One region of the Streptomyces sp. VTCC 41912 genome, then DNA from elsewhere that is predicted to be linked to it. Evidence: predicted binding sites of a transcription regulator. Region 1 holds the regulator's gene; the other holds the start of a gene.

Region 1 (15,116 bases):
CCTTGCGGACGACGAAGGCGTCCAGCCTGCGGCCGCGGGCGGCGGCGGCGTGCAGCATCGACGTGGCCACCGGGTCGGCGCCGAGCGTCAGCCCGCCGACCGCGTCGAAGTCCAGGTCCGCGGTGAGGTCGAGCATCAGCTGACCGACCAGCGGCGCCGCCTGGCTGTCGAGGGTGATCCGGCGCAGGTCGATGTAGTAGTCGGCTTCCTTGCCGGAGGAGAGCGTCACCTTGCCGTGCACCACGGCCTTGTCCTTGATCTGCTGCAGCAGCTCGCCGCGCACGTCGTCAGTCATGCGCACGAGCTTAGGACAGGGCCCCGGGCCCGGCGTCCGCCGGCTACAGGGCGCGCCAGCTCCAGGTCGTCGAGACCTCCAGCGGGTCGATCGGGGTGACCAGGCGGGGGGCGGTGTTCAGACCGTTCGGCGGGCCGGACTGCGGCTCGACGCAGACCGCCTCCTCCTGCTCGTCGTAGACCACGACCCATTCCGCGCGGCTGGAGACCGTCAGCTTCAGCCGTCCCGGCCAGGTCAGCGTGACGTCGACGCCGCTCGGCATCCCGAAGCAGTCGTCCCACGGCCCGGGCTGCGGGGTGATCCGGCGGCCGGTCGGGAGGTGGTCCGGTCCCCGCTCCTCCTGCCACTCGGGGGCGAAGTCGATCCGGACGTCCTCGCCCGCGCCGAGGTTCCGCAGGAACCACGGGTGCCAGCCGGCCTGCGCCGGGAAGGAGTCGCCGGCCGCCTCGACGCCCATGGTGAGCGTGAGCGAACCGCCGTCCTCGGCCAGTTCGACGAGTTGGGTGACGGTCCCCGGGTAGGGCCAGGGGGCCGCGGGGTCGGTCAGCTCGTAGGTGAAGGCGGCCGCGGCGTCACTGGTCCGCGCGGTGCGCCAGTGAAGGTTGCGACCGGTGCCGTGGATGGCGTGCGGGGGCGAGTTGACCGGCATCTGGTGGACTTCGCCGCCGTTGCGGAACCGTCCCTGGTCGACCCGGCCGCACCACGGAACCATCGGGAAACAGCCGTACTTGGCGCCCTGCCGCAACAGTTCCGTGCCGCCGACCCGCAGGCTGCCCAGCCGACAGCCGTTCTCCGGGTGCACGGTCAGTTCGGTGTCCCCGGCGGACAGCCGTACGCCGTCCGCGCCGCGCTCCCGCGCCGCGCTCTGCGTGGTGTTCTCGGTGCTCACGGAAGCGACCCTAACGGTGCGACCGGCCGCACGCCGGGACCCGGGCGGGCGCGGACCCGCGCCCGCGGCCTCGACGCCCCGGAAGGGCCCCCGGGCCGCCCGGTCACCGGCGCCGCCGCAACACCCGTCCGACCACCACCGCCGAGGCCAGCACCACCGCCGCGGCGGGCGCCGCCCAGCGCAGCGGCACCGAGCTCCCGCCGGTCTCCGGCGCGGGCACCGGCGCGTACCGGCCGCGCGGCGGGGCGTGGTCGACCTCCTCCGCGCTGCGGCCGATCATCGTCCGGCGGGCGTGCGCGGCCTCCACGGGCGCGACGTCGAACTCCGCCTCGTCATCGTCGGCATCGGCGTCGGCGTCGGCGTCGGCGTCGGTGCCGAAGGAGGCCACCTCGGGGACGTCGTCCGCCACCGCGTCGACCGGCTCGTCGGGATCCGCCACCACGCTGACGTCGTCCTCCGCAGCACCCGACGGATCGAGCGACGGCGGCGGGACCTCGGTGTCGAAGACGCTCTGCGGCACCGCTGCGGGGCCCTCTCCTTCCGGGCCGCCGTCCACCGGCCGGTCGGTGAGGTCCGACGCGAGGTTCTCCGCGAAGCGGTCCAGCAGCCGGCGGCCGGCGGTCGCCGCGCTCTGCTCGTCGGCGGCGGCCAGCCGGCCCGCGCTGCGCACCGCACCGGCGCACACCAACGTCGTCCCCGGGCCCGGCTCCGACGCGGGGGCGAACCGGACCGTCAGCGTCAGCGCCACGGTCCCGTCCCCCCGGGTCTCGGTGCCGCTCGCCTCGACGGTCACCGGGGCGACCGCGTCCGGGGCCGCCGGGGCGGCGTCCCCGGGGCCGTCGGCCGGGTCGCCGCTGACCGTCAGCGCACCGCGGTAGGTGATGGTGGAGCTCCCGACGCGCAAGCGCAGCCGCCCCTCGGGACGGTGGGGGGCCGCATCGGCGTCGAGTTGGACTCCAGGGACGCAGCGCGCCACGCGCTCCGGTTCGGTGAGCGCCTGCCGCACGGTCCGGACGGGAAACGGAACGTACACCTCATGCTCCATGGCATGGGAGCCTACCCAGCACCCGCGGCACCCGTGCCCGCTGCGGCGCGACTTTTCACCGGTGGCCGCGGACCGGCCCCGCCCCGCCGGCGCGGCGCCCGCCCGTTCACTGCAAGTACCGGGGGTGCATGAGCGTCGAGGGCGGCCCGGGCCGGTGCGGCTCCGGCAGCCGTCCGGCCCGCAGCGCGCTCAGCGGGACGAGGGTGGACGGGGCGTCCGGGGCCACGGCGAGGCGCGGCGGGCGCCGGGCGGCCAGCACGAAGCCCCAGTACCCCGCGCCGTCCGACGGCAGCGCGGCCGACCCGCCCGGCCCGTCCGGCCGGGGGGCCGGCGCGATCGCGCGGTCCGGTCCGCCGGAGAAGTCCGGCCGCCGGCCGGGGACGCGGTACGGCAGGGTGCCCAGGCCCACCGAACGCAACGTCGCCCACACCGTCCAGAACGTCGACGCGCGGGCGCGCGGCGGCCCGGCGTGCACCACCAGCCGCCCGCCGTCGGCCAGCATCCGCACGGTCAGGCCGTAGAACTCCTGGGAGTACAGCTTGGTGCTGGCGGTGATCCCGGGGTCGGGCAGGTCGGAGACGATCACGTCGTAGGGCGCCGGCCGCCGCCCGCCCGAACGGCCCTGCCGGCGCAGCCAGTCGAAGGCGTCCCCGGTGACCGCCCGCACCCGGGGATCGGCGAACGCGTGCCGGTTGAGGGCGGACAGTCCCGGGTCGGTGCGCGCCAACCGCACCACCTCGGGGTCGATCTCGACGACCGTCACCGACCGGACCGTGCGGTAGCGCAGCAGCTCGCGCACGGCCAGGCCGTCACCGCCGCCGAGCACCAGGACCCGGGCGTGCGGACCGCCCGCCATCGCGGGCCCCACCAGCGCCTGGTGGTAGACCCGTTCGTTCTCCGAGCTGACCTTCAGCCGCCCGTCGAGGAAGAGCTCCAGGGGTCTGCCGGAACCTTTCCTCCCGCGTCCCGAGCCGGCTCCGACGCCGTGCGGACCGCCCGTGCCGCCGGTCAGCACCACCTCCTGGACACCGGTCTGCTCGGCGACCCGGGCCTGGGCCCCGTACACCGCCCGGCGAGCCGCCTGCTCGAACGGTCCGGCCAGCGCCATCCCCGCCAGCAGCAGCGCCAGCACCAGGACGTTGAGGCCGACCAGCGCCCAGCGGGCACGGGTGGTCAGGTCGCGGCCGAAGAGCCACAGCACCAGCGCCGCCCCGGCGAGGAGGTTGACCGCGCCGGTGACCAGCGCCCCGGTCAACTGGCCCAGGCAGGGCAGCAGCAGGAAGGGGAAGGCCAGCCCGCCGACCAGCGCGCCGACGTAGTCCGCGGCGAACAGGTCGGCCACCGCCCCGCCCGCGTCCTGCCGGCGCACCCGCTGGATCAGCGTCATCAGCAGCGGTATTTCGGCGCCGATCAGCACGCCGATGCCCAGCGAGAAGGCGACGAGCGCGATACGGGACTGGCCGAACCACGCGAAGCAGGCGTAGAGCGCCATCGCGGAGCCGCCGCCGACCAGCGCCAGCACCGCCTCGACCACGCCGAACCCGACCGCGGCCCGGCAGCGCAGCCGTTTGGCCAGCAGCGCTCCGACGCCCATCGCGAAGACCATGAAGGACAGCACGACCGACGCCTGGGTGACCGAGTCGCCGATCAAGTAGCTCGCCAGGGCGACCAGTTCGAGCTCGTAGACCAGTCCGCAGGCCGCGCAGACGAAGACCGCGGCGAGCACCAGCAGCCGGCCGAGCCCGGACGGCACCGGCAGTCGCGCCGGCGTCAGGGCCTCCGGCGGCCTGAGCGCGCCGGCGACGAGGGGCTCTGGCGGGTCGATCACGACATGAACGCTACGTGACGATTTCGTAGCGCTATGTCACCCACACGAGTGCAGTGTGCGTGCTGCGCACACCAGTTGAGGGAGGGACGGAGGCGGCGCCGCTCACCCCCTCCGCACAGCGGGGCCGGCACCGTCAGACGGCGACGGCCGCCCGCACCCCGACCCGCGTACGGGTGGCCACCAGCCGCCCTTCCTGCGGGTACGCGTGCCAGGTGCGCCACCACACCTGCCCCTGCTGCCGCTGCGCCAACATCGCGGTGAAGGCGTGCGGCGAGCCGGGGAAGGTGCCGGCGAGGCCGTGCGGGTGCTCGGCCACCAGGGCCAACAACTCCTGCGCCCGACCGGCGAACGAGCCGCGGGAGAGCGTCTCGACGTGTGCGGCGAACTCGTACTCCCAGTCGCCCAGGCGCTTGGCCACACCGAGCGGCAGCGGCGTGCTGCTGCCCGGCATACAGGCGACGGTCTCGGAACAATTGCCGTGCTCCTCTTCGAGCAGCACCTGGTGCGACGCTCCCAGCAGCCTCAACTGCACGTGTGCGTCATCGAGTTGGAGGTCCAGTACGGCCAGCGCCGGCAGGGGTTCCCTGCCCAGGGCCCAGGCCAGGTCGGATGCGCGGGTATCGGTGTACGCCGTTTTCAAGGTGGTGAGCATGGGTCGGCTCCGCAAGCACGCAGTGGATGGTGGGCCGGCCCGCCCGAGATGGGGATCAGGGGTCAATGACTGCCTGCCGGCTCGTGCCCACGCGGGGTCCGAGAACTGGGGGATTCTCAAGGAGAGGGAATCACGGATGATGTGGCGCCCACAGCGTTTTTACCCATCTTCGCCCTGGTTTCCATCCCCTAGAGGGCCATGCAGCTCACCTGTTCAACACCCCATCGCATCATGGGTGTTGGGCCATTTCTCGCCATGCTCCGGGCGCATATGCAAGGGCGCATGAGCTGGTCGCATGTGTGCCGGCGCAGGGGTGGCGAGGCCCCCGGCGCACGGGGCGGGCGGGCCCGGGAAGGGGTGCGCCCACGACCGCGGACGGGTACGTTCCGCAGTCGTGGGCACATGTGTGCGAGCCCTCGCGGGGCGCCTCAGCACCCCCAGGCGCATCTCTCAGGAACCACCGCCACAGCCGCCACCACCGCCACACGAAGAACCTCCGCCACAGGAATGGCCACCGTGATGGCCGCCCCCGCCGCACGAGGAGTGGTGGGAATGGTGGCCGCCGCCCGACGAGGAGCCGAGGTCGGCACCGCCGCCGGCCACCCACCAACTCCCCCCGCCGCCACTGGTGCTGCGGCGGGACGTCTTCTTGTAGCCGCCGTACCTGCCGGCCGGGCGGCTCGCCTTACGGGAGCCGCGGCGCATGGCCGCGGCCACGGCCATGGCCACCCCCCACACCGCACAGAGCACGACCACCACGAGCACCGCGGGTCCCCACCTCATCGCCTCACCCTCCTCTTTCGTTCCCCCGAAGCGAGGCCTCGCTCCGTCGGCGCCCCGTGCGCCGGCGCGGCGCCGTCCTGCGCCGCGCGGCCGCCCTGGCCGGCGGCCTCCATCATCCTTGGTACGGGGCTGATGCCCGGGCCCCCAGCGGCGCAAAGCACAGTTGAGGAACTCCAGAGGTTCGGCGGAGGATGGCGCGCATGGACCGACCGCTGCTCAACCGACGCCTCGCCGCATTCGGCACCACGATCTTCGCCGAGATGTCGGCACTCGCCCAACGCACCGGCTCCATCAACCTCGGCCAGGGCTTCCCCGACGCCGACGGACCGGAGGAAGTCCGGGAGGCCGCGGTGCGCGCCCTGCGCGACGGCCGCGGCAACCAGTACCCACCCGGCCCCGGCATCCCCGAGCTGCGCACCGCCGTCGCCGCCCACCAAGACCGCTTCTACGGCCACCTCGGGCTCTCCTACGACCCCGACACCGAGGTCCTGGTCACCGCCGGCGCCACCGAGGCGATCGCCGCGTCGCTGCTGGCCCTGCTCGAACCGGGCGACGAGGTCGTCGCGCTGGAGCCGTACTACGACTCGTACGCCGCCGGCATCGCCATGGCCGGCGGCCGCCGCGTCCCGGTGACCCTGCGCCCGTCCGCGGAGACCGGCGCCTACCACCTCGACCTCGACGAGTTCCGCGACGCCCTCACCGACAACACCCGCCTGATCCTCCTCAACACCCCGCACAACCCCACCGGCACCGTGCTGTCCCGCGACGAACTGGCCGCCATCGCCGCGCTGGCCGTCGAGCGCGACCTCCTGGTCGTCGCCGACGAGGTCTACGAACACCTGGTCTTCGAGGGCGAGCACCTGCCGATCGCCTCGTTCCCCGGCATGCGCGAGCGCACCGTCACCATCGGCTCGGCCGGCAAGACCTTCTCGTTCACCGGCTGGAAGGTCGGCTGGGTCACCGCCGCCCCGGAACTGATCAGTGCGGTCCGCTCCGCCAAGCAGTTCCTCACCTACGTCTCGGCGGGCCCCTTCCAGTACGCCGTGGCCGAGGCGCTGGCCCTGCCCGACGCCTACTTCACCGGGCTCCGCGACGACCTGCGCGCCAAGCGCGACATCCTCGCCACCGGCCTCGCCGACGCCGGCTTCGGAGTCTTCCGCCCGGCCGGCACCTACTTCATCACCACCGACATCCGCCCGCTCGGCGAGACGGACGGCTTCGCCTTCTGCCGCGCCCTGCCCGAGCGCGCCGGCGTCGTCGCCATCCCCAACGCCGTCTTCTACGACCACCAGGACCAGGGCGCGCCCTTCGTCCGGTTCGCCTTCTGCAAGGGCACCGCCGTCCTCCAGGAGGCGGCGGGACGGCTGAAGCGGCTGTAGGCGCACGCCCGTTCCGGCCCCGGGCCGCGCGCGACCGGGGCCCGGCCGCGCGGATCGGGCGCCGGCGGGCCGCCACCCGATCCGCCCACTCCGCTCGCGGCACCAGGCACCGGCGCCGAGAGTCGGTGGCGGGGCGAGCCGGGTGAGCGGAGGTGGCGGGTGGTCGCCGAGACCGTGGAGCGGGCCGGGGGCGTGGCGGCGGCGTCCGGCACCCCGTGGGGACGCGTCGGGGCCGCGGCGCGGCGGGCCCGGACGGCGCTGCTGTGGTTCGTCGGGATCCGGCTGGCCGGAGCGGCGTGCGTGGCGGCGTGGGCCTGGCGCACCGGGCGGCACCCGCGGTCCCTGCTGGGCGGGTCGTGGGACTCCCAGTGGTACCTGAGCATCGCGCGGCACGGCTACGGGATGGCCGCGCCGGACGGGCGCTGGCCCGATGTGCCGGGCGCCGACCTGGCGTTCTTCCCGCTGTTCCCGTGGCTGGTGCGGGGCGTCGGCGCGGTGCTCCCCGTGCACCCGCTGACCGCGGGACTCATCGTCGCCTGGGGCGCGGCGCTGCTGGCGGCCTGGGGGATCTTCGCGGTGGGGGAGCACCTGCACGGGCGGCGGGCCGGGACCCTGCTCGTCGTCCTGTGGGCGGTGCTGCCGCACGCGGTCGTCGAATCGCTGGCGTACACCGAAGCGCTGCTGACCGCGCTGTCCGCCTGGGCGCTGTACGCGGCGCTGAGCGGCCGTTTCCTGTGGGCCGGGGCGCTGGCCGCGCTGGCGGGGCTGGCCCGGCCCAGTGCGCTGGCGATCGTCGCGGCGGTGCAGGCGGCGGTGGCGGTGCGGGCGTGGCGGCAGTGGCGGCAGTGGCGGCGCGGGGCGCGGCGGTCGGCGCCCCGTGGACGCGCACCGGACGGGCACGTACCGGGCCGGCGGCTGTGCGCGGCCGCGCTGCTGGCACCGGTCGGATGGCTGGGGTACGTGCTGTGGGTCGGGCGGCGCACCGGCCGCGGCCCGCTCGGGTACTTCGCAGTGCAGGCGCGCTGGGGCTCGCGCTTCGACTTCGGGCGGGACGCGCTGCGGGCGGTCCGGCGGCTGGTGCTCCTCGGGGCCCCGCCGGCGTATCTCATGGCCCTCGCCGTGGTCGCGGTGGCGCTGCTGCTGTACGTGCTGCTGGCGGCGGACCGGCCGCCGGCCGCCGTGCTCGGGTACGTCACGGTGCTGCTCGTGCTGGCCCTGGGCGGCACCGGCTACTTCGCGTCGAAACCGCGCTTCCTGCTGCCGGCCTTCCCGCTGCTGCTGCCGGCGGCGCTGGCGCTGGCCCGGGCCCGCCGGCGCACCACCGCCGTGATCACCGGCGGGCTGGCCGCGCTCTCCCTCGGCTACGGGCCGTACCTGCTGACCCTCGCGGCGATGCCGTTGTGAGACGGCCGGGCCGTTGCCCCCGCGGGCGGACACGACACGGGCCCCGGACCGACGACAGGTCGGTTCCGGGGCCCGGGCAGCCGGCGCGCGGACGGGGCCTCAGGCCTCGTCGTCGCCCGGCTTCTCGTCGGAGTCGCCTTCGATCTCGGCCTCCAGACCGAGCTGCTCGACGATCCACTTGTCGAATTCGATCGAGGCACGCACCCAGCTGACCGTGCTCGACACGAAGTGTTCGAGCGCGACGCCGGTGCCGATCAGCATCGACGCCTCACCGATCAGACGGACGCTGCCGTCGTCGTGGGTGTGGGTGTACACCTTGGGCCAGAGCGTCCGACGGTTCCAGTCGTCGATCGCCTCCAGCAGCTTCAGCTTCTCGTCGATGCCGTGGACGCGGTCGTAGAACGTACGGACCGAGAAGATCTCCTGCTCCGCCTCTCCACGGAACATGAAGTACGTGCGGAACTGCTCCCACGGGGCGGCGAGGTCACCCTCCTCGTCGACGACGTACTTCAGCTCCATCTGCTCGAGGAGCTGCTTGACCAGGTCCTGGTCGGGGACGACGGGACCATCAGGCCCCGACGGCTGCGGTTCGGGCTGGCCCCCGAAATTCGGAATCGAGGACGGGTCGATGCTCACCGTGGAATTCCCTTCGTATGGTCCCTGCCATCCTCCCCCATACGCGCCCGGTCCTGGCAAGCCCGGGGCGTTCCGGCGCGTACGGGGGCGGCGGGCGGGCCCGCCGGGGGCGGCGGCGCCCGTCGCTCAGGCGGCGGGGCGCACCGCCTCGACCGACAGCCGCTCGCCGTCGTCGGCCACGTCCACCCGGACGGTGTCCCCGTCGAGCACGTCGCCGGCCAGGATGGCGCGCGCCAGCTGGTCGCCGATGGCCGTCTGGACCAGCCGGCGCAGCGGCCGGGCCCCGTAGGAGAGGTCCGGCGCCGGGGCGTCCGCGACCGGTTCCCGACCGAGCCAGGCCAGCCAGGCCAGCGCCCGGTCGGTGACGTCCAGGGTGAGCCGCCGGTCGGCCAGGCGGCGCTGGAGGTGGTCCAGCTGGATCCGGGCGATCTGCTCAAGCTGGTCCGTGCCGAGCGGGTGGAAGACGACCAGGTCGTCCAGGCGGTTGAGGAACTCGGGGCGGAAGGCGGACCGGACCGCCTCCAGCACCCTCTCCTTCTTCTGCTCCTCCTTCAGCAACGGGTCCATCAGGTAGGCGGAGCCGAGGTTGGAGGTGAGGATGAGGATGGTGTTGCGGAAGTCGACGGTGCGGCCCTGGCCGTCGGTGAGGCGCCCGTCGTCGAGCACCTGGAGCAGGATGTCGAAGACCTCGTGGTGCGCCTTCTCCACCTCGTCGAGCAGGACGACGCTGTACGGGCGGCGGCGGACCGCCTCGGTGAGCTGGCCGCCCTCCTCGTAGCCGACGTAGCCGGGGGGCGCGCCCACCAGCCGGGCCACGCTGTGCTTCTCGCCGTACTCCGACATGTCGATCCGGACCATCGCCCGCTCGTCGTCGAAGAGGAAGTCCGCCAGCGCCTTGGCCAGCTCGGTCTTGCCGACGCCGGTCGGACCGAGGAAGAGGAACGAGCCGGTGGGCCGGTCCGGGTCGGCGATCCCGGCGCGGGTGCGGCGCACCGCGTCGGAGACCGCGCGGACCGCCTCGCCCTGACCGATCAGCCGCTTGCCCAGCTCCTCCTCCATGCGCAGCAGCTTCTGGGTCTCGCCCTCCAGCAGGCGCCCGGCCGGAATGCCCGTCCAGGAGCCGACCACGTCCGCGATGTCGTCCGGGCCGACCTCCTCCTTGACCATCGGCTCCTTGGCGCCGCCGGCGTCCTTGGCCGCCGACTGCTCGGCCTCCGCCTGCGCCGCCTCGGCCAGCTCCCGCTCCAGGGACGGGATCTCCCCGTACAGCAGCTTGGAGGCGGTGTCGAAGTCGCCGTCGCGCTGGGCGCGTTCGGCCTGGCCGCGCAGGTCGTCGAGGCGCTCCTTCAGCTCGCCGACGCGGTTGAGGCCCTGCTTCTCCTTCTCCCAGCGGGCGGTCAGGCCGCGCAGCTCCTCCTCCTTGTCGGCGAGGTCCTTGCGCAGCTTCTCCAGCCGCGCCACGGAGCCGGCGTCGGTCTCGTTGCGCAGCGCCAGCTCCTCCATCTTCAGCCGGTCCACCGCGCGCTGGAGCTCGTCGATCTCGACCGGGGACGAGTCGATCTCCATCCGGAGCCGGGAGGCGGCCTCGTCGACCAGGTCGATGGCCTTGTCGGGCAGGAAGCGGGAGGTGATGTAGCGGTCGGAGAGGGTGGCCGCGGCGACCAGCGCGGAGTCGGCGATCTGGACCTTGTGGTGCGCCTCGTAGCGCCCCTTGAGGCCGCGCAGGATCGCCACCGTGTCCTCGACGGTCGGCTCGGCGACCAGGACCTGCTGGAAGCGCCGCTCCAGCGCCGGGTCCTTCTCGATCCGCTCGCGGTACTCGTCGAGGGTGGTCGCGCCGACCATCCGCAGCTCGCCGCGGGCCAGCATCGGCTTGAGCATGTTGCCCGCGTCCATGGCCGAGTCGCCGCCGGCGCCCGCGCCGACGACGGTGTGCAGCTCGTCGATGAACGTGATGATCTGCCCGTCACTGGACTTGATCTCGGCGAGGACGGTCTTGAGCCGCTCCTCGAACTCACCGCGGTACTTCGCGCCCGCGACCATCGCGCCCAGGTCCAGGGAGACCAGCCGCTTGTCGCGCAGCGACTCGGGGACGTCGCCCTTGACGATCCGCTGGGCCAACCCCTCGACCACCGCGGTCTTGCCGACGCCCGGCTCGCCGATCAGCACCGGGTTGTTCTTCGTCCGGCGGGAGAGCACCTGCACCACCCGGCGGATCTCCTGGTCCCGGCCGATGACCGGGTCGAGCTTGCCCTCCCGGGCCGCGGCGGTGAAGTCCGTGCCGAACTTCTCCAGCGCCTTGTACGTGCCCTCCGGGTCCGGGGTGGTCACCCGCTGCCCGCCGCGGCTGGCCTCGAAGGCGGCCAGCAGCTTCTTGGCGGTGGCGCCCTGCTGCTCCAGCAGCTCACCGGTGCGGCCGCCCTTCGCGGCGATGCCGATGAGCAGGTGCTCGGTGGAGATGTAGGCGTCGCCCAGTTCCTTGGCGCGCTGTGCGGCGTCGGCGATGACGGCGAGCAGCTCGCGGTCGGGCTGCGGCGGGGCCACGGTCGAACCCTGGATGCTCGGCAGCCCGGCGAGCTGGCGCTCGGCGCCGGACCGCAGCGGGGCGGCGTCCGCCTCGACGGCCGCCAGCAGGTCCATGACGTTCTCGTTGTCCTGCCCGGCGAGCAGCGCCAGCAGCAGGTGCGCGGACGTCATGTCCGCGTGCCCGCCGGCGATCGCCCGTTCGTTGGCGGCGCTCAGCGCCTCCCGGCTCTTGTTGGTCAGCTCGGCGTCCACGTCTGCCTGGTCCTCCTCGTGCGTTGCGGCGCTCCGCGCGCTTCCTATCCAATCCTGCCTTGGTCAACGTGCAATAAGTTGAGTCTACTCCACTCAAGGCTCACTCGTGCGAGCGAAACGTCAGCGAATATGCCTTCGGCATAGTCCGTACGGGCAACGCGCCTTCGACCACAAGGAGGCGCAGCATGACGGCTTCGGCACACGAGCCGACGGCCACGGACAAGGAAACCCTCCTGGACTTCTTCCTCGGTCCGGACACCCCCAGGGGTTCCGGGGTGACGTCGAGCAGGCCCCGCAATGACCGTGTCGCCGAGCGCCACGCCTACGCGCGGGGCGCCGTTCCGCTCCGTCTTCTCGTCGACCGCGCCAAGTCCACGGTCACGATCTTCAGCGAGCCGAAGGGCGACGACCACCTGACGACTACCTGGGGCACACCACCGTCCCCTTCGGCGAACCCCTCCCCCTCCCCGCCCCCTTCTCCTGCGACCTCGACACCGCCGCGTTCCCCTGACCGCGTCATGGTCGAGATCGGGGTGACCAGGGCCCTCGGCCGGGCCTGAGCGCCGGGCGCCCCCCACTCGGACAGGTCTGGACCTGGCCGAAACCACGCCCTCCGGAACCGCCCCTCCGCACCCACCTGGTACTCAAGAACGGCAGGAACCGAACACCTCCGCACATCAACGAGCGGCATCGGGCCCGTCCCGGGCGGAAAAACGGCAGCTGGAGGCCTCATGGCGTCGGCATCGGACAACACGACGACGACTCCGCGCCGCCCGCCGGGGAAACGGACGGTGCGCCCCCGCCCCACCGCCGAGAACTGCCCCCGGTGCGGCGGCCAGTTGGCCGTGAACCAGGACGGCTGGAAGATCTGCCACGCCTGCGGATACGCCTCGCCGCCCGGCGCAGCCCCTCCACCCCGGGCCCTCGGCGGGGGTATCGTCGCCCCCACAGTCGCCACGCCCCGGAGGGCACGATGAACTCGGTCCGAGTGACGGCGATCGCCTGCCTGATGCCGCTGTCCGAGCTGGACGAGGATCCGTTCCTGGTCGATGACCGCAGCCAGCACGCCATGTGCAAGCAGTGGGCGGCGGCCCGTGACTACCGTCTGACCTGCCAGCTCAGCCTGCACCAGCTGCGCGCCGACCACAGCGCGCTGTGGCACGACGTCGAAGAGGGCCTGGTCGACGTGTTCGTCACGCCCAACCGCCGGGCGCTGGAGTACGCCATCGACGGCGCCGACGAGTTCGGCGCGCGCTGCGCGGCGGCGGGCGTCCGCCTGGAGACCGCCGACCTGGACGAGCCGGTCTACACCCTCGCGATGAAGTCGCAGGTGCACCGCCGACTGTCGATGCCCACGGCCGGCTACAACGGCTGCTGACCGCCGGGACCGCACGGCCCGGCGCACCGGCGACCGTCGGCCCCGCGACGCACGAAGGGCCGGGGTGGACGCACCACCCCGGCCCTTCGCCGCATCCGCTACGGCGTCACTCCGACGGCCGCTTGGGCCGCCAGACCACCAACGCGCTGGTCTGCTGCACGTCCTGGTACGGCACCAGGTCGCGGCGGTAGGAGGCGTGCACCGCCGCCTCCCGCTGCTGCATCGCGCTGGCCGCGCCCTCCAGGGCGCCCTGCAGCTCGACGACCCGCTGTTGCAGGGCCGCGACCTGGTTCTCCAGCTCGATGATGCGCTTGATGCCGGCGAGGTTGATGCCCTCCTCCTGCGACAACTGCTGGACGGTGCGCAGCAGTTCGATGTCGCGGGCGGAGTAGCGCCGGCCCCGGCCGGCGGTGCGGTCGGGCGAGACCAGACCCAGGCGGTCGTACTGCCGCAGGGTCTGCGGGTGCAGGCCGGAGAGTTGGGCCGCGACGGAGATGACGTACACCGGCGATTCGTCGGTCAGTTCATAGGGGTTACGACGCTGCCCGCCCCGGCTGTCCATCTCATGCTCCCTTCGCGGCCTGGAACAGCTCCGCCCGCGGGTCCGGGCCCGCGGTCGCCTCGCGATAGGACTCCAGCGCTTCCTTCGCCTTGTCGCCGAGGTCCTTGGGAACGACCACCTCTATGGTGACCAGCAGGTCACCGCGGGTGCCGTCCTTGCGGGTCGCGCCCTTGCCGCGGGCCCGCATGGTGCGCCCGTTGGGAGTACCGGCCGGCAGCTTCAGCGTGACCGGCGGGCCGCCCAGCGTCGGCACCTTGATCTCGCCGCCGAGCGCGGCCTCCGGGAAGGTGACCGGCACCGTGACGGTGAGGTTGTCGTCCTTGCGGCCGAAGACCGGGTGGGCGTCGACGTGGACGACCACGTAGAGGTCACCGGCCGGGCCGCCGTGCTCGCCCGGGGCGCCCTTGCCGCGCAGCCGGATGCGCTGCCCGTCCGAGACGCCCGCGGGGATGCGGACCTGCATCGTGCGGGCGCTGGACGCGCGCCCGCTGCCCTTGCAGACCTCGCAGGGCTGCTGCGCGATCAGGCCGCGGCCCTTGCAGTCGGCGCACGGGTCGGTGAGCGAGAACCCACCGCCCCCGCCCCGGCTGACCTGGCCGGTTCCGACGCAGGTCGGGCAGACCCGGGGGGTGCCGTTCTTGTCGCCGGTGCCGGAACACGCCTTGCAGGGCGCCTGGCTGGACATCCGCAGCGGGACCGTGGCCCCGTCGACCGCCTCGGTGAAGCTGAGCGTCACCTCGGACTCGATGTCCTGGCCGCGGCGCGGCTGCGTACGGGTGGTGGTGGAGCCGCCGCGGTTGAACAGGCCGCCGAAGACGTCCCCGAGCCCGCCGCCGAAGCCGCCGGCCCCGGCGGTTCCGCCCGCGCCCCCGGCGCCTCCGAAGAGGTCGCCGAGGTCGAAGTTGAAGCTTCCGCCGCCGGGGCCGGCCCGGAAGCCGCCGTTGCCGAACAGCGCCCGGGCCTCGTCGTACTCCTTGCGGCGCTTGGCGTCGCCGAGCACGTCGTTGGCCTCGGAGATCTCCTTGAAGCGCTCCTCGGCCTTGGCGTCGCCCTTGTTGGCGTCCGGGTGGTTCTCGCGGGCGAGCTTGCGGTACGCCTTCTTGATCTCCGCCTCGGTGGCGTCCTTGGGGACGCCGAGGACCTTGTAGTAGTCCTTCTCAACGAAGTCCTTGGTGCTCATCCTCGACGTCCCTCCTTCCGGGCGGATCCCTGCTCAGCCCGTACGTCAGCCCTCGTCCGGGCCACCGTTTTCCTTGTCCGCAGCCTTGGCACCCTTGGCACCCTTGACTCCCTTGCCGCCCTTGGCGCCCTTGGCCTCCTCCTCCGAGGAGGACTTGGCGTTCTGCGCGCCCGGCTGCGGCTCGGCCACCGCGACCCGCGCGGGGCGGATCGTGCGCTCACCGATGCGATACCCGGGCTGCAGGATGGCGACGCATGTCGTCTCCGTGACGTCGGGCGCGTACGAGTGCATCAGGGCTTCGTGGATC
Region 2 (15,116 bases), on a different contig from region 1:
GTGGTCCAGCTTGAAGAGGGTGTCCAGCCGCTCCGGGTCCTGCTCGGACTCCTCCAGCGACTCGATGACCGCCAGCTGACGCTCCACCAGGCCCAGGGTGCGCAGCGAGAGGTTGACGAACCGGCCGTGCACGCCGGTGCGCAGCACCGCCAGCCGCTCGTTGAGCGCGGCGACCTCGTCCTTGAGCGCTTCGGCCTGCTCCTGGAGGACCTCCCGCTCGGCGACCAGCCGCTGCCGTCCGCCGACCAGCCGCTTGCGCTCGCCCTCCATCTCGGCGGTGCGCCGGGCGGTGTCGGCGATCTGGGCGTGCAGCGCGTTGACCGACCGGACGGTGGCGGCGAACTCGTCGTTGCGGCCCTTGTAGCTGATCGGGTCCTCGTGGCCGGGGTCGGCCGCCAGTCGCTTGGCGCCGATCCGCAGCGCGGCCAGCGGCTGGGTGAGGGTGCGGGCGGCCCAGATGCCGGTGCCGACGGCGACCAGGAGGCACAGCCCCTCCAGGGCGATGACGATCTCCATGTCCGTCACGTCGTCGTCGCGCAGCTGGCCCAGGCGCTGGATCTCGGCGGTGGCGAGGGCCGATTCGACGCCGCGCATGAGGCCGATGCGGGACGTGAGCGCCGCCTCCACCCGGCGCCGGCTCAGGGCGATGTCCCCGGCGTCGAGGTAGGGCTGGTCCGTCAGCTTGGTGAGGTAGCGCTCGGCGGTGTCGACGTCGGTGCCGTTGACGGTCCGCTGGTAGCGGTCCCGGGCGTCCGGGCTGGCGGCCTGGTTGAAGTCGCCGAGGGCGCCCTGCTCGCGGACGTGCGCGACCTGTGCGGCGGCGGTCAGACGAGGCTGGGTGCCGCCCGCCTTGAGGCCGGCGAGCAGCAGCGCCCGGGAGGCGGCGGCCTGGTCGACGGCCCGGCCGAGGGCGGGCAGGGCGCGGGTGTCGGCGGCGCCGGCGTCGGCCCGGGCGGGCAGGCCGCGGGCGATGTCGTCGCTGATCGTGCCGAGCGCCTGGACGGCCTCGCTGTAGGCGTCGTAGACCTGCTCGGCCGTGGACGGTCCGGCGAGCGCCTTCTGGCGGGTCTCCGGCAGCTGCTTGAGGAGCTTGTCGGCGGCGGCGAACGCGACGGTGTCGCCGGCCACGCCCTGGGCCTGGCTGCGCAGTTCGTCGATCTGCCGGTCCACCTGGGCGCGCTGGTCCTCGGTGGGGGCCGGGGAGAGGTTGCGGCCGGTGCGGCCGGCGGCGACGTACGCGGTCATCGCGTCGCGCTCGTCGGCGAGGGTGTGCGCGAGGGTGACCGCCTGGGCGTTCACCCCGGCCAGGTCGACCAGGTGCTGGCTGTCGCCCGCGTCGTGGACGGCCGTCATCAGGGCGGGGGCGCCGGCCCCCAGTACCGCCACCGCGACCACCGCGACGGCTCCCATGAGCCGGTTGCGGACCCGCGCGGGACGTCGTCCCGTGCCGTCCCCGGCTCCGCCCGCCGTCCCCGGTCCCGCACCGGGGCCCGTGCCCGGTACCGAGACCGATCCGGCCGGTGAGCCCGGCTTCCCTGCGCCGCCCCGAAGCCGCTTCTTCCGCACCGCTGCTCGCATTCCTGTCTCGCCTGCCCACGCCGTGTTGGCGTCGCGGACCCGGTTCGCTCACCGCTCGCGGGGCGGATCTGCGCGAAGACCGCGGCAGCGCACAATTCCGCGAAGGGGAACAGCCCGGCTCTGCGCGTCGCGACGAACGTCCTGACCACCCCGGTTGATCCGGGAAACGACCATTCCACCGGCGCCGCGCAGTGGCTCGGCAACACATGTCCGGCCACCTGAACGAGTGAACAACAATCGGAGTTTGACCATCAACTTCCGTGCGCCGCCCGCTCCGGCCGCAACCTCGCGCAACCCCCGGGCGGGTTTGGAGATGCGTGCCGGTCCTGGAAGGATGCCCGCCCGCAGCCGGCGCCCGGGCCCGCCGCGGCCGTCCGGGCCGCCGGTACCCCACCGCCCGTCGTGGCCGTCGGCCACCGCTTGGTTCCAGCCACCTCCGGCACACTTTCCGACATGCGCATCGAACTCGCCACCGAGCCGGGGGACCCCCAACGCCCCAACGAGGACTACGCGTCGGTCGCCCTACCTGCCTCCGGGGAAGGCGGCGCCCTGGTGCTGCTGGACGGGGTGACCCCGCCGGAGGGGGACGACGGCTGCGTCCATTCCGTGCCGTGGTTCACCGCGCGGCTCGGGGGCGCAATGCTCGAACTGTCGGTTTCACGCCGTGACATGACGCTGACTGAGGTTCTTGCCGCGGCCCTCGCCAGAACGGCCGACGCGCACCGCGCCACCTGTGACCTTTCTCACCCCCGCACGCCGCAGGCGACGGTGGTCGCCGCCCGTTGGTCCCACGAGGCCGTGGAACACCTGGTGCTGTCCGATTCCGTACTGCTCCTGGAGAAGGCGGACGGCTCGGTGCATCCGGTGCGCGACACCCGGCTGGACGCGCAGCCGCCCGCGGTCCGCGCCCGGCGGGCGGCGGTCCGGGCGCTACCCCCCGGGTCGGCCGAACGCGCGGCCGCGGCCCGGGAGTACGTCCGTGCGGTGGAGGCGCGGCGGAACGCCGAGGGCGGCTTCTTCACCGCGGCGGCCGATCCGTCGGTGGCCGTCCGCGCGGTCACCGGCACCACCCCGCGCGCCGAGGTCCGCGGACTGACCGCGCTGAGCGACGGCGCGGGCCGCTGGGTGGAGGTCTTCCGCGCGGGCTCCTGGGCCGCGTGCGCGGCGCTGGTCGCCGGGGCCGGGCCGCAGGCGCTGATCGACCGGGTGCGGGCACTGGAGGCGGCGGACCCGGAGTGCACCGCGCATCCGCGGGGCAAGGTCCGGGACGACGCGGCGGTGATCCGCGTCGTCCCCTGACGCGGAACCAGCGGCCGGGGCCGAGGGCGGCGGCCGCCCCCTCCGCCCCGGGGGCCTACCCCTCCTCGCCCGCCTCCTGCTCCGCGTTCAGCCGGTGCAGCAGGCGGGCGAGTTCGGCGACCTCGGCGCGGTCCCAGGAGACGAGGTTGCGGGCGTAGCGGGCGCGGCGGGCGGTGCGGACGCGGTTGAAGCGGTCCCGGCCCTCGTCGGTGATCCGCACCAGGACCGCGCGCCCGTCGTGCGGGTCGGGGGCGCGGGCCACCAGGCCGAGCTTCTCCAGGGCGTTCAACTGGCGGCTTATGGTCGCCTTGCCGACGCCGAAGAACGCGGCGAGGTCGGTGGCGCGCTGGGCGCCGGCGTCGGCGAGCCGCACCAGCAGCCCGTAGGCGGCCGGTTCGAGGTCGGGGTGGACCTCGCGGGCGAGTTCGCCGGAGGAGGCCCGGGCGCGGCGCAGGAACACCGCCAATTCGCGCTCCAGGGACAGGAAGGCGGGGTCCACTCCCATCGGCTCGCCGTCCGCCGTGGTTCCGCCGGCTCCGGTGTCGTGCACGTCAGCGCCCTTTCCCGCGTCGTCACATCCAGGAATTCCCCCGCTGTGCCCCCGTGCGTTTCCGTCGCCTGAAAATTTCCTTCCCGGCCGGACGGACCCGCAGTTGGGACAGTATTTCGCAGGATTAGACCAACGGCAGCTCCCGACCCCCTTTTGTCACGGGGGTCTACGCGCGTATCGTCATTTGTGGCATGGCCACACCAAGTGTGGTCCTGGTATCTCCCCCCCTCAAGGTCACTTCTCCGCAAAGTCACCGACCGAGATCCACCGAGATCTACGGAGGCACGCAATGCCCGTGCTCAGATCCGGCTCCCCCCACCGTTCCGTGCGCTCGCGCGCAAGCGTGGCCGGGACCCTCCTCGCGACCGTCTCCCTCCTCGTCGGCCTGCCCGGTACCGCGGGTGCCGCGGCCGGCACGCGCGCGCCCGAGCCCCGCCACCCGGAACAGGACTGGGCGGGCTCCCAGATCGCCAAGCACGAGGGCACCAAGGGCGGCGTGCTGCCGCCGCCGCCCTCCCTGACCGCGTCCGTCGAGGGCGTGGACGTCAGCAGCCACAACGGCAACGTCGCCTGGTCGACGCTGTGGGGCGCCGGCGTGAAGTTCGCCTACGTCAAGGCCACGGAGTCCACCAGCTACACCAACCCGTACTTCGCGCAGCAGTACAACGGCTCCTACAACTCCGGCATGATCCGCGGCTCCTACCACTTCGCCACGCCGGACACCTCCAGCGGCGCCGCCCAGGCCAACTACTTCGTCGACCACGGCGGCGGTTGGTCCAAGGACGGCAAGACGCTGCCCGGCGCACTGGACATGGAGTACAACCCCTACGGCGCGACCTGTTACGGGCTGAGCGCGACCGGGCTGGTGAACTGGATGAAGGACTGGTTCGCCACCTACAAGGCGCGCACCGGGCGGGACGCCGTCATCTACACCTCCACCAGCTGGTGGCAGCAGTGCACCGGCAACTCCGGGGCGTTCGGCGCCACCAACCCGCTGTGGGTCCCGCGCTACGGCTCGTCGGTCGGCGAACTCCCGGCCGGCTGGGGCTTCCACACCATCTGGCAGTACACCTCGACCGGCCCGACGGTCGGTGACCACAACCGCTTCAACGGGGCCTACGACCGGCTCCAGGCACTGGCCAACGGCTGACGCCGCGGCGCGGCCGGCCCGTCCCCCAGGGGCGGGCCGGCCGTGCGCACCACCGGTGTCAGGACCGGGCTACGCGGCGACCGGGACCACCGGCCGCTCCCCGTTCGCGGCCGGCGTCAGGGCCAGCTCCAGCACCTGCCGGACGTCCGCCACCGGGTGGATGTCGAGCGCTTCGAGGACCTCGGCCGGGACGTCGTCCAGGTCCGGTTCGTTGCGCTTGGGGAGGATCACCGTGGTGAGGCCGGCCCGGTGCGCCGCCAGCAGCTTCTGCTTGACGCCGCCGATCGGCAGCACCCGCCCGGTGAGCGAGACCTCACCGGTCATCGCGACGTCCGGCCGGACCGGACGGCCGGAGAGCAGCGAGGCCAGTGCGGTGGTCATCGTGATGCCCGCGCTGGGACCGTCCTTGGGGACGGCGCCGGCCGGCACGTGCAGGTGGACCCCGCGCTCCTTCAGATCGCCCACCGGAAGCTCCAGTTCGGCGCCGTGCGAGCGCAGGAAGGACAGCGCGATGTGCGCCGACTCCTTCATCACGTCGCCCAGCTGGCCGGTGAGCGTCAGGCCGGAGGCTCCGGTCTCCGGGTCGGCCAGCGACGCCTCGACGTACAGCACGTCGCCGCCGGCACCGGTGACCGCGAGTCCGGTGACCACCCCGGGCACCGCGGTCCGCCGCTCGGCCGGGTCCTGGGCCGACTCCGGGATGTGGTGCGGGCGCCCGATCAGCGGGCGCAGCGCGTCCGGCACGACCGTGAACGGCAGCTCCCGCTCGCCCAGTTCGTGCTGGGCGGCCACCTTGCGCAACAGTCGGGCGACCGACCGCTCCAGGTCCCGCACGCCGGCCTCGCGGGTGTACTCGCCGGCCAGCTTGCGCAGCGCGTCGTCGCTCACGGCCACCTCGCCGGGGGCCAGTCCGGCCCGTTCCAGCTGGCGCGGCACCAGGTGGTCGCGGGCGATGACGACCTTCTCGTCCTCGGTGTAGCCGTCCAGCCGGACCAGCTCCATGCGGTCCAGCAGCGGTGCGGGGATCGCCTCCAGGACGTTGGCGGTGGCCAGGAACACCACGTCGGACAGGTCCAGTTCGACCTCCAGGTAGTGGTCCCGGAAGGTGTGGTTCTGCGCCGGGTCCAGCACCTCCAGGAGGGCGGCGGAGGGGTCGCCCCGGTAGTCGGAGCCCACCTTGTCGATCTCGTCGAGGAGGACGACCGGGTTCATCGAGCCGGCCTCCTTGATGGCCCGCACGATCCGCCCGGGCAGTGCGCCCACGTACGTCCGCCGGTGGCCGCGGATCTCCGCCTCGTCCCGGATGCCGCCGAGGGCGACCCGGACGAACGTCCGCCCCATGGCCCGCGCCACGGACTCCCCGAGCGAGGTCTTGCCGACGCCCGGCGGCCCGACGAGGGCCAGCACGGCGCCGCCCGCCCGCCGCCCGGAGGCGCCCGCGGACTCCGGGCCCGGCCCGCGCTCCGCCCGCCGCTTGCGCACCGCCAGGTACTCGGTGATCCGCTCCTTGACGTCCTCCAGCCCGGCGTGGTCGGCGTCCAGCACCCGCTTGGCGCCGGCGATGTCGTAGGCGTCCTCGGTCCGTTCGTTCCATGGCAGTTCCAGGACGGTGTCCAGCCAGGTCCGGATCCAGGAGCCCTCGGGGCTCTGGTCGCTGGCCCGCTCCAGCTTCTCGACCTCCTTCAGGGCGGCCTTGCGGACCTCCGCGGGCAGGTCGGCGGCCTCGACGCGGGCGCGGTAGTCGTCGCCCTCGTCCTCCGGGTCGCCGTTGAGCTGGGCCAGCTCCTTGCGGACCGCCTCCAGTTGGCGACGGAGCAGGAACTCCCGCTGCTGCTTGTCGACGCCCTCCTGGACGTCCTTGGCGATGGACTCGGCGACGTCCTGCTCGGCGAGGTGGGAACGGAGCACGTCGGCGGCGTACTTCAGCCGGGCCACCGGGTCGGTGGTCTCCAGCAGGCGGAGCTTCTGCTCGCTCGTCAGGAACGGCAGGTACCCGGCGTTGTCGGCGAGCGTGGGGACGTCGTCGATGCCGGTGACCCGGTCGACGACCTGCCAGGCGCCGCGCTTGCGCAGCCAGCTGGTGGCCAGCGCCTTGTACGCGGTGACGAGTTCGCCGACGGAGCCGGGCAGGGGGTCGGGGACCGTCTCCTCGACGGGGGTGCCCTCCACCCAGAGCGCGGCGCCCGGGCCGGTGGTGCCGGAACCGATCCGCACCCGCCCCAGCCCGCGGATCAGCGCTCCGGGGTCGCCGTCGGACAGCCGACCGACCTGCTCGATCCGCCCGAGCGTGCCGATCGCCGCGTACGCCCCGTCGATCCGCGGCACCAGCAGGACCCTGGGCTTGCCGCCCGCCGCCCCGGACGTGGCGGCGGACTGGGCCGCCTCCACCGCGGCCCGCACCTCGGCGTCGGACAGGTCCAGGGGCACCACCATGCCGGGCAGGACGACCTCGTCGTCGAGGGGCAGCACGGGCAGGGTCAGCGTGGTGGACGCCGTGGACTCAGCAGTCATGATCTCCCCTTCGGCAAGCAAGTTGAGCTTTACTCACTCAATGCCGAGGGCCGCGACGTTGTTCCCCCGGACGTGTTCGCTGTGAGCGATCACGTGGGGGCAACTCGGTTGCGGGGCGGGGCGCCTGGGGCGGGCGGGACCAGCACCGGCGGCGGGCGGCGCTACCAGTGGGCGGGGCGGCGCAGCCCCTCCGGCAGCCGGGTGGCCGCGTCGCCCCGGGCCGCGTTCACCTGGGCCTGGGTCAGGAAGATGCTGCCGGTGAGGTCGGCGCCGCCCAGGTCGGCGTCCCGGAGGTCGGCACCGATCATGTCCGCGGAGCGCAGGTCGGCGCCCCGCAGGTCGGCCGCGATGAGGTACGCCCCGCGCAGGTTGGCGCCCCGCAGGTCGGCGCCCTTGAGCCGCGCCCCCATCAGGTCCGCCCCGCGCCGCTCCTTCTTCCGGCCGGGCACCCCGGCCCGGACCGACTCGCTGACCTTCAGCAGCAGGACGTTGACCGCACCGCGGTGGGCGGCCACGTCCAGTCCGGCCAGCTCCTCGGCGGTGCCCCGCGTCAGCTCCTCGGTCCGCTCCAGGGCGGCCCGCAGCTCCTCGTGCACGCCGGCGGGCAGCGCGGCGCGACTCGCTCCCGCGCGGCCGGCGGAAGGGGCGGAACCGGAGTCGGCGGCGGACGGCAGGGCCACCGCCTCCGTGAGGTACCAGAGCAGCTCGTGCAGCTGGCGCATCACGCCGAACGCGTCGAACATCGGCCGGGCGGTCTCCGGCGCGGTCCGCCAGTCCGTCCCGCCGAAGGTGACCTGGGAGACCTTCTGGCCGGCGCCGAAGCACTCGAAGACCGTGCAGCCGGCGAAGCCGCGCTGCCGCAGGTCGCGGTGGACGCCGCAGGCGAAGTCGGTCCGCAGGTTCGGACAGGGCCGGCCGGCCTCCTTGTCCAGGGCGAAGTCCGCCGACCGCGCGAACGGCAGCGCCACACAGCACAGGCCGAAGCAGTCGCCGCAGTCGGAGAGCAGCGGGAGCCGGGCGGCGTCCGGTGCCGGCGACGGGGTGGACGGGCGGTCCTGGGCGGGGCGGCGGCGCTCGTGCGACACGGTTCTTCTCTGCTCCTGCGGCCGGCGGTCGCCCTTCGTCACGGCGCCCGCGAAGGGCCCCATTCTCCGCGATCGACGGGGTGCACCGCGGCGCGGCCCGGCCGGGCGGGCGGTGCCGGCCTCAGACCGCCCGGCCGGGCCGCAGCGCCGGGTGCCCGAGGTCGCCGAGCAGCGGGGCCGGGCCGGAGCGCTGCGCCCGCCAGTACCGGAGCAGCGGCCAGGCGGCGATCCCCAGGGCGAGCGAGAGCGCGTGCCCCCAGTCGGTCATCGGATCGGCGTAGTCCAGCAGCCCGGACAGCACCTGGTAGCCGCCGGCGACCAGCAGCGGCCAGCGCAGCCAGGCGGGCAGCAGTCCGGCGAGCGCCCCGACGCAGGTCATCACGCCGAAACTGATGCCGTAGTCGAGGCGGTGCAGCGAGCTGTCCGGCAGCCCGCCGGCGGCGACCGAGAAGCCGACCGGCAGCTCGGTGGCGAGCGTGGCCAGCGCGTGTCCGCCGAAGAACACCGCCGCGCTGCGCACCCCGCCGATCCGCCGCTCCAGCGCGGTCAGCACGAAGAGGAACGCCAGGGCGAACCCCGAGAGCAGTCCGCCGGCGCTCCACAGGGCGCTGGCGGCCAGCACCAGCAGCGGCGCCTGCGCGAGGTGGACCACGTCCGTGCTGGAGCCCTGGAGCAGGGCGGAGACCACGGACGGGTCACCGTGGTCGGCGTAGAGCGAGGTGCCCACGAGCAGGACGGCGTAGCAGAACGTGAAGGGGGTGCCGGTCGGAGTGGGCAGCAGCAGCCAGGGGCGCGGCCGGCTCCGGCGGGCCGGGGTGGGAGCCGGCGTGGGGGCCACCGCCGCCGCCACCAGCGCGGCCGGCGGGGCGTCGGCGACCGGTGCGGCCGCGTCGCCGCGCTGCCGGGGCAGCCCGGTCAGGAGCACCGGGGCGCCCTCGGCCGCACCGTCCCCGAGCTGCGGAGCACCGGCCGTCTCCACCGCACTCGCCATCGCACGTCCCTTCCGCCACCCGCACGCACCGTCCGCGGTCCACTGTGCACGGCCAAGCCATGAGTCAGCTGTGCGAGTGACATCCCTCACAGTCCGCAACCCCCGTGCGGTGCACCGCGTCCTTTTCGGCCCGCCTCCGGAGCCGTCCCGCAGCCGCCCCGAAGACAGGCCCGGAGGCCGTCCGTCACCGGTGGACCACGCCCCCGGGCGTTGGCCAAGATGACCGCATGGCTCCCGATCACCCCTGGCATCCGACCGCCGGCACCGAGCCGGCCGTGCACACCCTCGACCGACGCGAGGGCCCCTACGGAGAGGTGGTGCTGCGGCGCCGGGACCCGGGCGCCGCGGGCCCCCACGCCCCCGAACCGGCCGGCCCGGTCTACGAGATCATCGCCAACGGCTGCTTCCTGATGGACACCTCCGACGGGCGTTCCGAACGGCGGTTGGTGGACGCCGCGCTGGCCGCGCTGCCGCCCGACCGCGCCCGCCCCGCGGTGCTGATCGGCGGGCTGGGCGTGGGCTTCTCGCTGGTCCGGGCGGCCGGCCAGCCGCGCTGGGGCCGGATCGCGGTCGTCGAACGGGAGGCGGCGGTGATCGACTGGCACCGCACGGGTCCGCTGTCGGCGATCTCCGGCCCGGCGCTGGCCGATCCGCGCACCGAGGTCCTGCACACCGACCTGGTGGCCCACCTGCGCGAAGGGACCGACCAACTCGCCTACGACGCACTGTGCTTGGACATCGACAACGGCCCCGACTGGACCGTCACCGAGGACAACGGCGGGCTCTACTCCCCCGCCGGCCTGGCCGCCTGCCGGGACCGGCTGACCCCCGGCGGGGTGCTCGCGGTGTGGTCCGCGCAGCCGTCGGCGGCGTTCGAGCGGGCGCTGGGAAATGCCGGATTCGAGGGCGTACGGACCGAAGAGATCCCGGTTGCCCGAGGCGTCCCGGACGTGGTCCACCTGGCGCTCCGGTCCGCGTAGGGCGCGTAGCCGACTGTCACATCATGCCCTTACGCTGCTGCCCAGCAAGACGCGACCACGCAGGGCACATGCAGGGGCGGGCGATGGACCAGACTCAGACAACCCAGGGCGGCACCACCGCGGCCACGCCGGGCGCCCAGCGCCGGGTGCTGGTCGTGGAGGACGATCCGACGATCGTCGACGCCATCGCGGCCCGGCTGCGCGCGGAGGGCTTCCAGGTGCAGACGGCCACCGACGGCCCGGCCGCCGTGGACACGGCCGAGGCGTGGCAGCCCGACCTGCTCGTCCTCGACGTGATGCTGCCGGGCTTCGACGGCCTGGAGGTGTGCCGCCGGGTGCAGGCGCAGCGCCCGGTGCCGGTGATGATGCTCACCGCCCGGGACGACGAGACCGACATGCTGGTGGGCCTCGGCGTCGGCGCCGACGACTACATGACCAAGCCGTTCTCCATGCGGGAGCTGGCCGCCCGGGTGCACGTCCTGCTGCGCCGGGTGGAGCGGGCCGCTCTGGCCGCGCACACCCCGCGCAGCGGCATCCTGCGGCTCGGCGAGCTGGAGATCGACCACGCCCAGCGCCGGGTGCGGGTGCGCGGCAGCGACGTCCACCTCACCCCCACCGAGTTCGACCTGCTGGTCTGCCTGGCGAACACCCCGCGTGCGGTGCTCTCCCGCGAGCAGTTGCTGGCCGAGGTCTGGGACTGGGCGGACGCCTCCGGCACGCGGACGGTCGACAGCCACATCAAGGCGCTGCGCCGCAAGATCGGTGCCGAGCGCATCCGCACGGTCCACGGCGTCGGGTACGCGCTGGAGACCCCGCCCGCATGATCCGTCGGTGGCGGCCGCGGGCGCGGGACCTGTGGGACCGGTTCTGGGAGGCGTTGCGGCCCCTGGACCCGTACCGCTCGGTCAAGGCGGCGCTCGGCGCCCTGGTCATCGTCTCGGTGATCATCACCACACTCCTGGTGTTCGTGGCGATGCACTCGGCGACCGAGCTGCGGGTGATCACGGTCTTCTCGATCATCGCCTCGCTGCTGATCACCCAGTTCGTGGCCACCGGGCTGACCGCCCCGCTCGGCGAGATGACCGAGGTGACCCGGTCGATGGCGCACGGTGACTACACCCGCCGGGTGCGCGCGGACCGCCGCGACGAGTTCGGCGACCTGGCCGACGCGTTCAACCGCATGGCCGCCGACCTGGAAGCGGTGGACACCCACCGCAAGGAACTGGTCGCCAACGTCTCGCACGAGCTGCGCACCCCCATCGCGGCCCTGCGCGCGGTGCTGGAGAACGTCGTCGACGGCGTCTGCGAGCCCGACTCGGACACCATGCGCACGGCGCTGAAGCAGACCGAGCGGCTGGGCCGGCTGGTGGAGCACCTGCTGGACCTGTCCCGGTTGGACAACGGCGTGGTGCCGCTGCACGCCCGGCGCTTCGAGGTCTGGCCGTACCTGTCCGGGGTGCTCAAGGAGGCGAACATGAGCCGCGGCGCCACCACCCTCTCCGGGCTCTCCCGGCTCGCCGGCTCCGGCACCCACACCCGTGCGGACGTCCACCTCCACCTCGACGTCTCCCCGCCGGAGCTGACCGCGCACGCCGACGCCGAGCGGCTCCACCAGGTCGTCGCCAACCTCATCGACAACGCGATCAAGCACAGCCCCCGGCACGGCCGGGTCACCGTGCGGGCCCGGCGCGGCGACGGGCCGGAGAGCCTGGTGCTGGAGGTGCAGGACGAGGGCCCCGGCATCCCGGAGTCGGAGCGCTACCGGGTCTTCGAGCGGTTCAACCGCGGCGGGCCGGCCCCCTCGGGCCCGGGCGCCGACGGCGGGACGGGGCTCGGCCTGGCGATCGCGCGCTGGGCGGTGGACCTGCACGGCGGACGGATCGGGGTGGCCGAATCACCCCGAGGTTGCCGAATCCGGGTCACTCTTCCAGGGCTGGAGTCATCCCGAGGTTGACGCCGACTGTCGTAGGGTCGGTGGTGGGAGCACTCATTACGGGGTGCGACGGCGATCCGTGCTACCCGCACGCAGCCAAACCACGGGTATTTCCCGCCAAGTCGAGCCCCGAAACCCTTCGGTGAATGTGACGTGCGCGACGAGTGGCCCTCCCGGACTGCACCAAAGGTCACAAGAGGCGTAGCCTTTATTCCCGCTGTCCACCACCTTAGGAAGCGGAAGAGGGCGGTTGCCGCCGTGTCGCTACAGTCCCCCAACAGTGCGAGTGTCTCGTCCGAACAGGAAGAGCAGCGGAAGAATCCCGCTGCCGCGTTCGGCTCCAACGAGTGGCTCGTCGACGAGATCTACCAGCAGTACCTCCAGGACCCGAACTCGGTAGACCGAGCCTGGTGGGACTTCTTTGCCGACTACAAGCCAGGCGCCGCCAGCGCGCCGAGCCAGCCGGCAGCGGACGCTGCTCCGGCGGCCCCGGCCCCGTCGGCGCCGGCTCCCGCGGCGGCTCCCGCCGCTGAGGCCCCGAAGCCCCCCGCCGCGGCCGCCGCCCCGGCGAAGCCCGCTGCCAGCGCCGCGCCGGCGCCCGCGAAGCCCGCGGCGAAGCCGGCCCCGGCGGCCAAGCAGCCCGCCGCGAGCAACGGCGCGGCGCCCGAGGGCCCCGAGCTGGTGACCCTGCGCGGCCCGTCCGCGGCCGTGGCGAAGAACATGAGCGCGTCCCTGGAGCTGCCGACGGCCACGTCCGTCCGTGCGGTCCCGGTGAAGCTGCTGTTCGACAACCGGATCGTCATCAACAACCACCTCAAGCGCGCCCGCGGCGGGAAGGTCTCCTTCACGCACGTCATCGGGTACGCGATGGTGCAGGCCCTCAAGGCCATGCCGTCGATGAACAACTCCTTCGCGGAGAAGGACGGCAAGCCGACGCTGGTCAAGCCGCCGCACATCAACCTCGGCCTGGCCATCGACCTGGTCAAGGCGAAGGGCGAGCGCCAGCTGGTCGTCGCGGCCATCAAGAAGGCCGAGACGCTGAGCTTCTTCGAGTTCTGGCAGGCGTACGAGGACATCGTCCGCCGGGCCCGGGACAACAAGCTCACGATGGACGACTTCACCGGGGTCACCGCGTCGCTGACCAACCCCGGCGGCATCGGCACCGTCCACTCGGTGCCGCGCCTGATGCCCGGCCAGTCGATGATCATGGGCGTCGGCTCGATGGACTACCCGGCCGAGTTCCAGGGCACCTCGCAGGACGCCCTGAACAAGCTGGGCGTCTCCAAGGTCATGACGCTGACCAGCACCTATGACCACCGGGTGATCCAGGGCGCCGCCTCCGGCGAGTTCCTGCGGATCATGAGCCAGCTGCTGCTCGGCGAGAACGACTTCTACGACGACATCTTCAAGTCGCTGCGGATCCCCTACGAGCCGATCCGCTGGATGCGCGACATCGACGCGTCGCACGACGACGACGTCACCAAGGCCGCGCGGGTCTTCGAGCTGATCCACTCCTACCGGCAGCGCGGCCACGTCATGGCCGACACCGACCCGCTAGAGTACCACCAGCGCAAGCACCCCGACCTGGACATCACCGAGCACGGCCTCACCCTGTGGGACCTGGAGCGGGAGTTCGCGGTCGGTGGCTTCGCCGGCAAGTCGATGATGAAGCTGCGCGACATCCTGGGCGTGCTGCGCGACTCGTACTGCCGCACCACCGGCATCGAGTTCATGCACATCCAGGACCCCAAGCAGCGCAAGTGGATCCAGGACCGGGTCGAGCGCCCGCACAAGTCGCCCGAGCGCGACGAGCAGCTGCGCATCCTGCGCCGGCTGAACTCCGCCGAGGCGTTCGAGACGTTCCTGCAGACCAAGTACGTCGGCCAGAAGCGCTTCTCCCTGGAGGGCGGCGAATCGGTCATCCCGCTGCTGGACGCGGTCATCGACTCCGCGGCCGAGGCGCGGCTGGACGAGGCCGTCATCGGCATGGCCCACCGCGGCCGGCTCAACGTGCTGGCGAACATCGTCGGCAAGTCCTACGCGCAGCTCTTCCGCGAGTTCGAGGGCAACCTCGACCCGAAGTCGATGCACGGCTCCGGCGACGTGAAGTACCACCTGGGCGCCGAGGGCACCTTCACCGGCCTGGACGGCGAGCAGATCACCGTCTCGCTGGCCGCGAACCCCTCCCACCTGGAGGCCGTCGACCCGATCGTCGAGGGCATCGCCCGCGCCAAGCAGGACATCATCAACAAGGGCGGCACGGACTTCACGGTCCTGCCGATCCAGCTGCACGGTGACGCGGCGTTCGCCGGTCAGGGCGTGGTCGCGGAGACGCTGAACATGTCCCAGCTGCGCGGCTACCGCACCGGCGGCACGGTGCACGTGGTCATCAACAACCAGGTCGGCTTCACCGCCGCGCCGGAGTCCTCGCGCTCCTCCATGTACGCCACCGACGTGGCCCGCATGATCGAGGCGCCGATCTTCCACGTGAACGGCGACGACCCCGAGGCCGTCGTCCGGGTCGCCCGGCTCGCCTTCGAGTTCCGCCAGGCGTTCAACAAGGACGTGGTCATCGACCTCATCTGCTACCGCCGCCGCGGCCACAACGAGCTGGACAACCCGGCCTTCACCCAGCCGCTGATGTACGACCTGATCGACAAGAAGCGCTCGGTGCGCAAGCTCTACACCGAGTCGCTGATCGGCCGGGGCGACATCACCCTCGAAGAGGCGGAGCAGGCGCTCCAGGACTTCCAGGGCCAGTTGGAGAAGGTCTTCACCGAGGTCCGCGACGCCACCACCACGCCGGCCACGCCCGAGGTGCCGCAGCCGCAGGCGGAGTTCCCGGTGCACGTGGAGACCGCGGTCTCCCAGGAGATCGTCAAGCGGATCGCCGAGTCCCAGGTCAACATCCCCGACAACATCACCGTCCACCCGCGGCTGCTGCCCCAGCTACAGCGCCGGGCGACGATGGTCGAGGAAGGCACCATCGACTGGGGCATGGGCGAGACCCTGGCCATCGGTTCGCTGCTGATGGAGGGC

What was found. Region 1 encodes HspR, which represses chaperone genes until heat shock. Its sites were predicted from a motif close to TTGAGNNNNNNNNNCTCAA; they were not measured.
Region 2: the regulator HspR is predicted to act here: its motif matches at 7,111-7,129, upstream of lon (endopeptidase La).

What each region holds. Positions count from the first base shown of each region.
Region 1 is NZ_JBJMAB010000036.1:82,283-97,398, forward strand. It holds gene pyrE (orotate phosphoribosyltransferase) at 1-295, opposite strand, end outside; gene ACJ6WD_RS33320 (aldose 1-epimerase) at 339-1,184, opposite strand; gene ACJ6WD_RS33325 (carbon monoxide dehydrogenase subunit G) at 1,288-2,229, opposite strand; gene ACJ6WD_RS33330 (polyamine aminopropyltransferase) at 2,336-4,057, opposite strand; gene ACJ6WD_RS33335 (DUF2617 family protein) at 4,191-4,709, opposite strand; gene ACJ6WD_RS33340 (pyridoxal phosphate-dependent aminotransferase) at 5,693-6,871, shown strand; gene ACJ6WD_RS33345 (hypothetical protein) at 7,031-8,275, shown strand; gene ACJ6WD_RS33350 (YbjN domain-containing protein) at 8,375-8,911, opposite strand; gene clpB (ATP-dependent chaperone ClpB) at 9,038-11,689, opposite strand; gene ACJ6WD_RS33360 (hypothetical protein) at 11,875-12,249, shown strand; gene ACJ6WD_RS33365 (hypothetical protein) at 12,663-13,067, shown strand; gene ACJ6WD_RS33370 (heat shock protein transcriptional repressor HspR) at 13,174-13,629, opposite strand; gene dnaJ (molecular chaperone DnaJ) at 13,631-14,809, opposite strand; gene grpE (nucleotide exchange factor GrpE) at 14,855-15,116, opposite strand, start outside.
Region 2 is NZ_JBJMAB010000016.1:48,468-63,583, forward strand. It holds gene ACJ6WD_RS22365 (nitrate- and nitrite sensing domain-containing protein) at 1-1,410, opposite strand, end outside; gene ACJ6WD_RS22370 (hypothetical protein) at 2,032-2,877, shown strand; gene ACJ6WD_RS22375 (MarR family winged helix-turn-helix transcriptional regulator) at 2,933-3,427, opposite strand; gene ACJ6WD_RS22380 (lysozyme) at 3,717-4,577, shown strand; gene lon (endopeptidase La) at 4,647-7,088, opposite strand; gene ACJ6WD_RS22390 (pentapeptide repeat-containing protein) at 7,250-8,173, opposite strand; gene ACJ6WD_RS22395 (rhomboid-like protein) at 8,295-9,164, opposite strand; gene ACJ6WD_RS22400 (spermidine synthase) at 9,392-10,144, shown strand; gene ACJ6WD_RS22405 (response regulator transcription factor) at 10,228-10,968, shown strand; gene ACJ6WD_RS22410 (cell wall metabolism sensor histidine kinase WalK) at 10,965-12,098, shown strand; gene ACJ6WD_RS22415 (multifunctional oxoglutarate decarboxylase/oxoglutarate dehydrogenase thiamine pyrophosphate-binding subunit/dihydrolipoyllysine-residue succinyltransferase subunit) at 12,336-15,116, shown strand, end outside.